Regions from separate parts of the Pseudomonas sp. LBUM1660 genome, predicted to be linked through region 1. Evidence: riboswitches for the same ligand, from Rfam matches in the RefSeq annotation. Region 1 holds a riboswitch; the other holds the start of a gene.
The links. A riboswitch is a leader RNA that binds a small molecule or an ion and turns the genes downstream of it on or off. The one in region 1 is predicted to bind cobalamin.

Region 1 (5,766 bases):
TCTGCCGGACCGCAGGCGTCCAGACGCGGGGCGACGACTTCGCACAGGCTGTCGAGGATGGCGCTCACTTCAGACCAACGTGCCTCCTGTGGGAGCAGGCATTTGTGGCGAGGGAGCTTGTCGGAATGCCGCATCATCCCGCTGGACTGCGCAGCAGTCCCATTTTCTGGGTCCGCTTCGCGAACCAACGGGAGCAAGCTCCCTCGCCACAGAGCCTCGTTCCCACGGGGTTCGGCGTCGGTATTCAGAGTTTGCGCGATGAGTTGAGCGGCGAACAGTTCCAGACGCTCGCGGGTATCGCCCGCCGTGCGCCAGGCCTCATCGTTAAGCGATTGCAGTTCCACAGGACGCGGCCCGATCCACGGCTCGGCCAGCGCACAATCCAGCGGATCAAACCCCAGTTCGAACGCCTTGGCCAACGCCCGCAGCAGGCTGGATTGCGCCCCGCGACCGTCGCCACGGGGAATGCGCAACAAGGCCAACAACGTGTCGATGCGCAAGCGGCCGGTCGGCGACTCGCCGAAGATGTGCAGGCCATCGCGGATCTGCGACTCTTTCAGGTCGCACAAGTACGTGTCCAGCCGTGGCAACCAGATCGCCGCATCGGCGTCGCTGTTGAGCTTGTCGTCCAGTTGCAGTTCACGGTCGATGTGCGTCTCGCGCACCAGTTGCAGGATGTCGCGCTGCAATTCACGGGCACGGCGCGGATCGAGCAACTGTGCTTCGTAATACTCGTCGGCCAGCAACTCGAGGTTGCGCAGCGGACCGTAGGTTTCGGCGCGGGTCAGCGGCGGCATCAGGTGGTCGATGATCACCGCTTGCGTGCGACGCTTGGCCTGGGCGCCCTCGCCCGGGTCGTTGACGATAAACGGATAGATGTTCGGCAGCGGCCCGAGCAGCGCGTCCGGCCAGCAATTTTCTGACAGCCCGACGCCCTTGCCCGGCAGCCATTCGAGGTTGCCGTGCTTGCCGACGTGGATGACGCCGTGGGCGCCATAGGTGTTGCGCAGCCAGAAGTAGAACGCCAGGTAGCCGTGAGTTGGCACCAGGTCCGGGTCGTGATACACCGCGCTCGGATCGACCTGATACCCCCGCGCCGGCTGAATGCCGACGAAGGTCAGGCCAAAGCGCAACCCGGCGATCATCATGCGTCCGTCACGGCACATCGGATCGCTTTCGGGCGTGCCCCAGCGCTCCAGCACCGCTTGCTGATTGGCTTCGGGCAATCGGTTGAACATCAGCCGATAGTCGTCCATTGCCAAACTTTGCGCGCAGGGACGCTGATCAATGGTGTCGAGGTCGTTGCTGACACCGCCGAGCAATTGTTGAATCAACGCAGTGCCGCTGTCCGGCAACTCGTCGGGCAACGGATATCCTTCAGTGTGCAGCGCCCGCAGGATGTTCAGCGCGGCGGCCGGGGTATCGAGGCCCACGCCATTGCCAATGCGCCCATCGCGGGTCGGGTAGTTGGCGAGGATCAGCGCGATGCGTTTTTCGCTATTCGGCACTCGCGCCAGGTCGATCCAGCGCCGCGCCAGCTCGGCGACGAAATCCATGCGCTCCGGTTGTGCTCGATAGCACACCACGTCCGACTGACTGCGCTCGCTGCGCCACGCCAGGTCCTTGAAGCTGATCGGCCGGCTGATGATCCGTCCGTCCAGTTCCGGCAGCGCGATGTGCATCGCCAGATCACGCGGGCCGAGGCCCTGTTCACTGGCAAGCCAGCCCGGCTCGTTGTCCTGGGCGCAGATCGCCTGGATCACCGGAATGTTGCGTCGAAACGGCCGCAGATGCGGCGCTTCGGGGCTGGATTGAGCGAAACCGGTGGTGTTGAGGATCACCCCCGCCTCGACTTCGTCCAGCAGGTCCTCGACCACCGTCAGGCAGCCGGGCTCTTTCAGACTGGCCAGCGCAATCGGCAACGGATTTAAACCCGCCGCCTGCAAACGCTGGCAGAAAACATCGATGAACGCGGTGTTCGCCGCCTGTAAATGCGAGCGATAAAACAGCACCGCCGCCACCGGTTGACCGGCCTGCCAATCGGCTTGCCAATCGTTAAGGTCAGCGGGGCTCTTTTGCGGGTGGTAAATCGCCGTGCGCGGCAAGGTTTGCGGCTCGGCCCAGGCGTAATCGCGATCCAGCCAGCGATTGGCCAGGCAGCGGAAAAAATCCAGGGCATTGGCCATGCCGCCCTGCCGCAAAAACTGCCAGAGCCGGTCGCGGTCGTCGGCGGTCACGGTGCTCAGGTCACTGAGTTCCGGGTCCGGCCGGTCATCCCCCGGTACCAGAATCAGTTGCACACCGCGCTGGGACAGCTCCACCAGACGTTCGACCCCGTAACGCCAATAGGCGATGCCGCCGTGCAGCGAAATCAGAATCACCTTGGCATGGCGCAGCACTTCGTCGACATACAGGTCGACCGATGCGTGATTCTGCACCTGCATCGGATTGGCCAGGCGCACGCTCGGGTAATCGTCCGGCAGTTGCTGCGCCGCTTCGGCAAGCAGCGCCAGGCTGGAATCGCCGCTGCACAGGATCACCAGCTCGGCAGGGGTTTGTCCAAGGTCGGCAATGTTGTCATCCGACACGAAACCGCCGGGCTGGGTCCTGAGCAGGTGCATGGCTTAAACGCTGAGCGCGGCGCGCAATTGCGCTTCAAGCAAAGCGGCGTCCAGTTCCTGGCCGATCAGCACCAGGCGCGTGGTGCGCGCTTCACCGGCGCCCCACTGACGGTCGAAATGCTTGTCGAAACGCGTGCCCACGCCCTGAATCAGCAGGCGCATCGGTTTGTTCGGAATCGCCGCGAAACCTTTGACCCGCAGAATGCCGTGCTGGACCACCAGTTGGGTCAGCGCGTCCAGCAGCAGGCTTTCGTCGGCTTGGGGCAGTTCGATGGAGATGGAATCGAAGGCGTCGTGATCGTGATCGTCTTCGCCTTCATGGTGGTGATCGTGATGGCTGTGCCGGCTGTCGATGTGTTCTTCGGAACCGGCGCCGAGGCCGATCAACACATCCAGTGGCACGCGGCCGCTGCTGGCTTCGATGACTTTGACGGCTGGCGGCAGTTCTTCGGCGACTTCCAGGCGCACACGGGCCAGGTCTTCCGGGCTGATCAGGTCGGCCTTGTTGAGGATCACCAGGTCGGCGCTGGCCAGTTGGTCGGCGAACAGCTCGTGCAGCGGCGATTCGTGGTCCAGGTTCGGGTCGAGTTTGCGCTGGGCGTCGACCTGATCCGGGAAAGCCGCGAAAGTGCCGGCGGCAACGGCTGGGCTGTCGACCACGGTGATGACCGCGTCAACGGTGCAGGCGCTGCGGATTTCCGGCCACTGGAAGGCTTGAACCAGCGGCTTTGGCAGGGCCAGGCCCGAGGTTTCGATCAGGATGTGGTCGAGGTCGCCGCGACGGGCGACGAGTTCGCGCATCACCGGGAAGAATTCTTCCTGGACGGTGCAGCACAGGCAACCGTTGGCCAGTTCGTAGACGCGACCGTTGGCTTCTTCTTCGGTGCAACCGATGGAGCATTGTTTGAGGATTTCGCCGTCAATGCCCAGCTCGCCGAACTCGTTGACGATCACCGCGATGCGGCGGCCCTGCGCGTTGTCGAGCATGTGCCGCAGCAAGGTGGTTTTACCCGAGCCGAGGAAGCCGGTAACGATGGTGACGGGGAGTTTGGCCAGTGTTTTCATCGGATGCCCTTTGGCAAGGTGGCGGGCATACGGGACGACAATCGCTGCGACGGATGCGCGCGCGGAAGAGTTCGCCACCGGATCACCCCGCCCGGTTGTAGTGAGAATCTGTGTCGAGGCAGGTCTCCTGGCTGACGGTGTGCCGGGCTTGAGGGCCTGGCATTCACTGCGCCTTCCCGCGAACCCGCTGAACAGGGTTTGCAGTGGCGTGGCAGCGAACATCACCGTTCACAGTTGCGGGGGCAGCCGCGGCATCGACCGCGTTCCCTTCTTAGCTTCGGCAAATGCCGAAGAACCTCGAAAGCGCAAGGCTACGCATGGTGTGGGGGCGGGTCAATGTCTTGTGGTGCCCTCACCGGCCCCTTCGCGGGCAAGCCTCGCTCCTACAGGATGGCGGTGCTTTTGTAGGAGCGAGGCTTGCCCGCGAAGAATTCACCTCGGCATCGAAATGAGAACCCATGCCAATTGACGCCAAACCCCCGCCCATGCTCTCCTACACGCCTTGTTACGGGTGCCCTTCACAGGGTGAAACGGGAAACCGGTGAATCATGTGCTTTACTCAAAGCCATGTCAGTCCGGTGCTGCCCCCGCAACGGTAAGCGAGCGAAGCGTCAGATCCACTGTGCCAGCAGTTCGGCATGGGAAGGTGATGCTTGCAGGTTCAGGCGCAAGCCTTGGCCCCTCGTGAGCCCGGAGACCGGCCCGCAACACAAAGTGACCTTTACGTCACCGAATAACAAACCCGCGGTGGGCGGGCGCTGTTTGAACCTCTGCGCGCCCGACTCGCAGGGGTCTTCCATGCGCTCTATTCACCCACTGACAGACCAGAGGGAAGCGCCATGTCGATCATCAGCAGCACCGGCCACAGCACCGCCAGCACCACCACGACCCTGAGCCAACGCCTGACCACCGCCGTATGCGCGTCGATCCTCGGTGCGTGCCTCGTGTATTTCGCCGGTTTCTCGCACATCGAAGCGGTGCACAATGCCGCGCACGATACCCGTCACAGTTCAGCCTTCCCGTGCCATTGAGACCTGCCGACATGATCAAGCGTATTGCGCAAACCGCAGGTTTCAGCGGGCTGCTGGCCGCCCTGTTGCTGACCCTGCTGCAAAGTTTCTGGGTCTCTCCGCTGATTCTGCAGGCCGAAACCTACGAAAAATCCGAGCCGGCCGCTGTTGAAGTTCACGAACACGCCGCCGGTGTCGCCGCTCACACTCACGACGCCGAAGCCTGGGAGCCGGAAGACGGCTGGCAGCGTGTGCTGTCGACCACGGGCGGCAACCTGGTGGTCGCCGTCGGTTTCGCCCTGATGCTCGCCGGTCTCTACACCTTGCGTGCACCGACCAAAACCTCCCAAGGCTTGCTTTGGGGCCTGGCCGGTTACGCGACCTTCGTGCTGGCGCCGACCCTCGGCCTGCCGCCTGAACTGCCGGGCACTGCCGCGGCTGATCTGGCCCAACGGCAACTCTGGTGGATCGGCACGGCCGCGTCCACGGCGGTCGGCATCGCGCTGATCGTGTTCAGTCGTCACTGGCTGATGAAGATCCTCGGCGTGGCGATTCTCGCCGTTCCGCACGTGATCGGCGCGCCGCAACCGGAAGTGCACTCAATGCTCGCTCCGGAAGCGCTGGAAGCGCAGTTCAAAATCGCATCGCAGCTGACCAACGTCGCGTTCTGGCTGGCCCTGGGCCTGATCAGCGCCTGGTTGTTTTGCCGCAAAAGCGATGGCCAATACCACGCATGATTGTTACTCGCACAGCGCCGACTTTAGTCGTCGGCCTGGGCTGCCAGCGCGGCTGCCCTGCCAGTACGCTGCGGGCGTTACTCGATCAGGCGTTACAGGCTCATAAAATCGGACTTCACCAGATCAACGCCCTGGCCAGTATCGACCTGAAGCGCGATGAACCTGGCCTGGTCGAACTCGCCGCACAACTCGCGTTGCCGCTGATGTATTTCAGCAGCGAGCAATTGGAAGGTTACAAACCGCAACTCAGCCATCATTCGGACATCGCGTTCGAACGCACTGGCTGCTACGGCGTGGCGGAAAGTGCCGCCCTGGCCCTCGCCGAACAACTGG
Region 2 (5,766 bases), 960 kb from region 1:
GCTTGTCCGCGAAGGCGTTGGCAGATCCAGCATTAGTGTTGCCTGACCTGCAGCCTTCGCGGGCAAGCCTCGCTCCTACAGGGCTGCTATTTAGCGGTCGAAACGCGCCACACCTTGTTCCCCACATCATCGGCCACCAGCAAGCCGCCCTGCTGATCAATCACCACGCCCACAGGCCGGCCCATGGCTTTCTCATCCTCGTTGAGGAAGCCTGTCAGCACATCCACCGGCTGCCCGGTCGGTTTGCCTCCGGCGAACGGAACAAAAATCACTTTATAACCACTGTGCGGCTTGCGGTTCCATGAGCCGTGCTGGCCGATGAAGGCGCCTTCCTTGAATTGCGCTGGAAGTGTGTTGCCCTCGGCAAACGACAGGCCCAGCGATGCGGTATGTGGGCCGACCGCATAATCCGGCGCAATGGCCTTGGCCACCAAGTCAGGGTTCTGCGGCTCGACGCGAATATCGACGTGCTGGCCATAGTAGCTGAAGGGCCAGCCGTAGAACCCGCCGTCCTTCACTGAAGTGATGTAGTCCGGCACCAGATCGCTACCGATTTCGTCCCGCTCATTGACCGCCGTCCACAGGGCGCCGGTCTGAGGTTCCCAGGCCATGCCGTTTGGATTACGAATCCCCGAAGCGAAGATCCGGTGATTGCCGGTGGCGCGATCCACTTCCCAGATCGCCGCGCGACCTTCCTCCTGATCAAGGCCGTTTTCTCCGACATTGCTGTTGGAGCCGACTGTGACGTACAGCTTGCTGCCGTCCTTGCTGGCGATGACGTTTTTGGTCCAGTGGTGATTCAGCGTGCCACCCGGCAGGTCGACCACCTTGATCGGCTGCGACTTGATCGCGGTGTCGCCATTTTCATAGTGAAAGCGCAGCAAGCGGTCGGTGTCGGCGACGTACAGGTCATTGCCGACCAGGGTCATGCCGAAGGGCGAATTGAGGTTTTCCAGGAACACCGTGCGGGTTTCGGCGATGCCGTCGTGGTCCTTGTCCCGCAGCAGCGTGATGCGATTCGGGCTGGGAACGGCGGCGCCGGCACGGCCCATGACTTTCTTCATGACCCAGCCTTTAACGCCTTTGCCGTCATCGGGTTTCGGTGGCGCGTTGGTTTCGGCTACCAGCACATCGCCGTTGGGCAGCACGTAGAGCCAGCGCGGGTGATCGAGCCCTTCGGCAAATGCCGCCACTTGAGTGCCCGCCGCAGCGGTGGGTTTCGCGCCATCCGGCCAGCCGATCGCCGGGGCGATGTTCACCGTCGGGATCAGGGTCTTGTTCGGTTCGGGCAGTTTGGGTGACGGGCCGGTGCCGTCGGAGACTTGCAGGCTGGAGGTTTCACCACAAGCGGCGAGCCCTCCGGCGAGCGCGATGACGAGAACGAGCTGGGGCTTGTGCATGCTGGACTTCCCTATGAGTGCATTGTCTTAATCATAGAGAAGCTTAAGCACGCGATGGTTCAACCAGTCAGCCGCGGGCTTCCTTGAGCAGCACGGCGATGCCGGGGTGATAGTTGCCCGCTTCGTTGCGCAACTTGCGGTAGGCGTATGGGAAATACCAGGCCACGGCGCAGCTGTGTTCCTTTTGCAGGTCGTCGACCATGTCCTGGAGTTCTTCCGGTGTCGCGCTCTGCTGTGCCTTTTGAGGCGCAACGAACAGGCAGCCGAGTCTCAGGTCGCTGGCGTAGCTGATGCGCTTGGCGTTGCTGGTGATGTCCTGCAGCGCTTGAGTCAGGTTCAGGCTATTGACCCGCGGCCAGCGTTGAGTAGTCTGAAGGTAGGCGCGTTGTTCGGGGGTGGCGATATACAGATCGGCGCGGCCGTTGCGTTCCCCTTCTTCATTCTGTTTGCGCGTCGGTGTTTGTTGCAGTGTGACCATTTCCGCCATCCAGGCTGCTGCAGAGAGCAGGCCGAGGTTGGCTTTTTCGTCGTACCAATAAGGTGTGTCGTTATCGCCGCGCACAGCGTTAAAGCGGTCGATACAGTCAAACCAGCGTTCCAGCACCGGTCGCAGGAATTCCAGCTTCGGATTGCTGATGATCATGCCTTGCATGTTGCTCACCCTTGTAATTGTGTTGTTGGGTTTTATGGCGCTTTGATATCACTGCTGACGGTGTGGTGCAAGATTGACGTCACGTAATTGATGGGCAGCAGTATATCGAGCGCTCGCGCTTTGTCTTCAATTGACGCTCCACCCCCAACCCTCTAACCTTCGCGGCTTGTTTCAGGTGCTCTGTGGCGGTGGCCGACAGAGTGAAACAGGGAAGCCGGTGAGTGACTATCACCAAGCGACGAAACGTCACGATCCCGGCGCTGCCCCCGCAACGGTAAATGAGTAAAGACTGCGTCTTGAGCCACTGTGTCGACTGTCGACATGGGAAGGCGCGCAGTCCGGCGCGAGCCGCTCATGAGCCCGGAGACCGGCCTGATTCATTCAACGGCATCACGGTGGGCGATGCCAGGCTTCTTGCCGTCTATTCTTGTGCCTGCCCGCCGTTATCCAGCCTCAACGGAGAGCTCCCCATGACTGATTCCCCTGATCGTGACGAACGCCACTTGGCGCGCATGCAGCGCAAAAAAGCCGTGATCGACGAACGCATCGCCAACTCGCCGAATGAGTGCGGCCTGCTGCTGGTGCTGACCGGCAACGGCAAAGGCAAGAGCAGCTCGGCCTTCGGCATGCTCGCCCGGTCCATGGGCCACGGCATGCAGTGCGGCGTGGTGCAGTTCATCAAGGGCCGTAACAGCACCGGCGAAGAGCTGTTCTTCCGCCGCTTCCCGGAGCAGGTGCGTTTTCATGTGATGGGCGAGGGCTTCACCTGGGAAACCCAGGACCGCCAGCGTGACATCGCCGCCGCTGAAGCCGCGTGGGCTGTGTCGCGTGAGTTGTTGCGTGACCCGTCGATTGGTCTGGTGGTGCTGGATGAGTTGAATATTGCCCTCAAGCACGGTTACCTCGACCTCGATCAGGTGCTCACCGACTTGCAGGCGCGTCCACCGATGCAACACGTGGTGGTCACCGGTCGCGGCGCCAAGCCAGAGATGATCGAACTGGCCGACACGGTCACCGAAATGGGCGTGATCAAGCACGCGTTCCAGGCCGGGATCAAAGCGCAAAAAGGCGTCGAGTTGTGAGCTGCACTTTATGAGTAGCCATCGTCAATGCCCGGCGGTATTGATTGCCGCGCCGGCCTCCGGTCAGGGCAAGACCACTGTCACCGCCGCGCTGGCCCGTTTGCACCGCAATCAGGGGCGCAAGGTGCGCGTGTTCAAATGCGGCCCGGACTTTCTCGATCCGATGATTCTCGAGCGCGCCAGCGGTGCGCCGGTGTATCAACTGGACATGTGGATGGTCGGCGAGCAGGAAAGCCGTCGGCTGTTGTGGGAGGCGGCCGGGGACGCCGACCTGATCCTCATTGAAGGCGTCATGGGGCTGTTCGACGGCACGCCGTCCAGCGCCGACCTGGCGCGGCATTTCGGTGTGCCGGTGCTCGGGGTGATTGACGGCACGGCGATGGCGCAGACCTTCGGTGCGCTGGCGCTGGGGCTGGCGAAGTATCAGCCGGACTTGCCGTTTGCCGGTGTATTGGCCAACCGCGTGGGCACGCTGCGTCATGCGCAATTGCTCGAAGGCAGCCTGACTGAAGGCTTGCGCTGGTACGGCGCCTTGTCGCGGGAAACCGGGATCGAATTGCCGAGTCGGCATCTCGGTCTGGTTCAGGCCAGCGAGTTGAACGATCTCGACGTGCGCCTTGATGCGGCGGCCGAATCGCTGGCCAGCAGTTGCGATGTGGCGCTGCCGCCCGCGGTGGAATTCGCCGGGCCCGATGTGATCGCCGCCGAGCCTTTGCTTAAAGGCATCCGAATTGCCGTGGCCCGTGATGAAGCGTTCGCCTTCACCTACGGCGCGAGCCTCGATTTGCTGCGGGCCATGGGCGCCGAGTTGCTGTTCTTCTCGCCGATCCGCGATGCTGATTTGCCAGAGGCGGACAGCCTTTATCTGCCGGGCGGTTATCCGGAACTGCACCATGTGGCGCTGTCACAGAACACCTCGATGCTCGACGCGATCCGCGCCCATCATGCCGCTGGCAAACCGTTGCTGGCCGAGTGTGGCGGGATGTTGTACCTGCTCGATTCGCTGACCGATGTCGAAGGTACTCGCGCTGAATTGGTTGGCTTGCTCAAAGGTGATGCGGTGATGCAAAAGCGTCTGGCCGCGTTGGCTTTGCAAGCGGTTGAGTTGCCGGAAGGTGCGTTGCGTGGCCACACCTATCACCATTCGTTGACCAGCACCGAACTTGAGCCGATTGCCCGTGGACTCAGTCCGAACGGCGGACGGGGGGCGGAGGCGGTTTATCGTGCGGGGCGGATGACGGCCTCTTATGTGCATTTTTATTTTCCGTCCAATCCTTCGGCGGTTGCCGCTCTTTTTGCGCCGGACTTTGATGCAGTCTTCGCGAGCAGGCCATGACCGACAACGCATTCTCCGAAGCCGAACGCGAAGCGGTCTACCGGGCCATCGCCGAACGTCGCGACATGCGCCACTTCAGCGGCGGCACTGTCGAGCCTGAGTTGCTACGACGCCTGCTCGAAGCCGCCCACCAAGCGCCGAGCGTCGGCCTGATGCAGCCCTGGCGCTTCATCCGCATCAGCGACCAGGCCCTGCGCAGCAAGATCCAGCAGCTGGTGGAAGAAGAACGCATCCGCACCGCCGAAGCACTCGGCGAGCGCACCGACGAATTCATGAAGCTCAAGGTCGAAGGCATCAACGACTGCGCCGAGGTGCTGGTCGCCGCGCTGATGGACGATCGCGAGCGCCACATCTTCGGTCGTCGCACCTTGCCGGAAATGGACATGGCCTCGTTGTCCTGCGCGATCCAGAACCTCTGGCTGGCCTCCCGCGCTGAAGGTCTGGGCATGGGCTGGGTGTCGCTGTTCGAGCCGCAAGCGCTGGCGGACCTGCTGGGTTTGCCACCCGGGGCCAAGCCGTTGGCGGTTCTTTGCCTCGGCCCGGTCAAGGAATTCTATCCGGCGCCGATGCTGGTACTCGAAGGGTGGGCGCAGGCGCGTCCGCTCAGTGAGTTGCTGTATGAAAATTATTGGGGAGTGAGTCAATGAGTGTGGCGTTATTGAGTGTCGCCGCGGTTGCGCTGGACGCGCTGCTGGGTGAGCCCAAACGCTGGCATCCGCTGGTGGCGTTCGGCCGTTTTGCCGACCGCATCGAGCAACGTTTCAACGGTGAGGGGCGTGGCTGGCGCAGCCATGGCGTCACCGCGTGGGTGATCGCGGTCGTGCCGCTGACGTTGCTGGCCACGGCGTTTTCCTGGGCGCCGTATGTGGGCTGGATTGTCGAGATTCTCGCGCTCTATTGCGCCCTCGGCATGCGTAGCCTCGGTGAGCACGTCGAACCGGTGGCCAAGGCTTTGCGCAGTGATGATTTGGACGAAGCCCGCAAGCGCGTGGGTTATTTGGTCAGCCGTCAGACCAGCGAACTGGATAAAACCGAAGTCGCCCGCGCCGCCACTGAATCTGTTCTGGAGAACGGCAGTGACGCGGTATTCGCTGCGCTGTTCTGGTTTGCCGTGGCCGGCGCGCCCGGCGTGGTGCTCTATCGCTTGAGTAACACCCTCGATGCCATGTGGGGTTACCGCAACGAACGCTTCGAACGTTTCGGTTGGGCGGCGGCGAAGATCGACGATGTCCTCAACTATATTCCTGCACGCCTGGTGGCGTTGACCTACGCGCTGCTGGGCAAAACCCGGCTGGC

Region 2: another riboswitch for cobalamin. It lies ahead of cobO (cob(I)yrinic acid a,c-diamide adenosyltransferase); the one in region 1 lies ahead of cobW (cobalamin biosynthesis protein CobW).

The regions. Positions count from the first base shown of each region.
Region 1 is NZ_CP166795.1:2,954,240-2,960,005, reverse strand. It holds gene cobN (cobaltochelatase subunit CobN) at 1-2,621, opposite strand, end outside; gene cobW (cobalamin biosynthesis protein CobW) at 2,625-3,686, opposite strand; cobalamin riboswitch at 3,787-4,001, opposite strand; cobalamin riboswitch at 4,179-4,406, shown strand; gene ACA068_RS14010 (CbtB domain-containing protein) at 4,526-4,717, shown strand; gene ACA068_RS14005 (CbtA family protein) at 4,729-5,433, shown strand; gene ACA068_RS14000 (cobalamin biosynthesis protein) at 5,430-5,766, shown strand, end outside.
Region 2 is NZ_CP166795.1:1,995,424-2,001,189, forward strand. It holds gene ACA068_RS09385 (PQQ-dependent sugar dehydrogenase) at 87-1,400, opposite strand; gene ACA068_RS09390 (hypothetical protein) at 1,468-2,052, opposite strand; cobalamin riboswitch at 2,209-2,442, shown strand; gene cobO (cob(I)yrinic acid a,c-diamide adenosyltransferase) at 2,523-3,134, shown strand; gene ACA068_RS09400 (cobyrinic acid a,c-diamide synthase CobB) at 3,145-4,470, shown strand; gene bluB (5,6-dimethylbenzimidazole synthase) at 4,467-5,117, shown strand; gene cbiB (adenosylcobinamide-phosphate synthase CbiB) at 5,114-5,766, shown strand, end outside.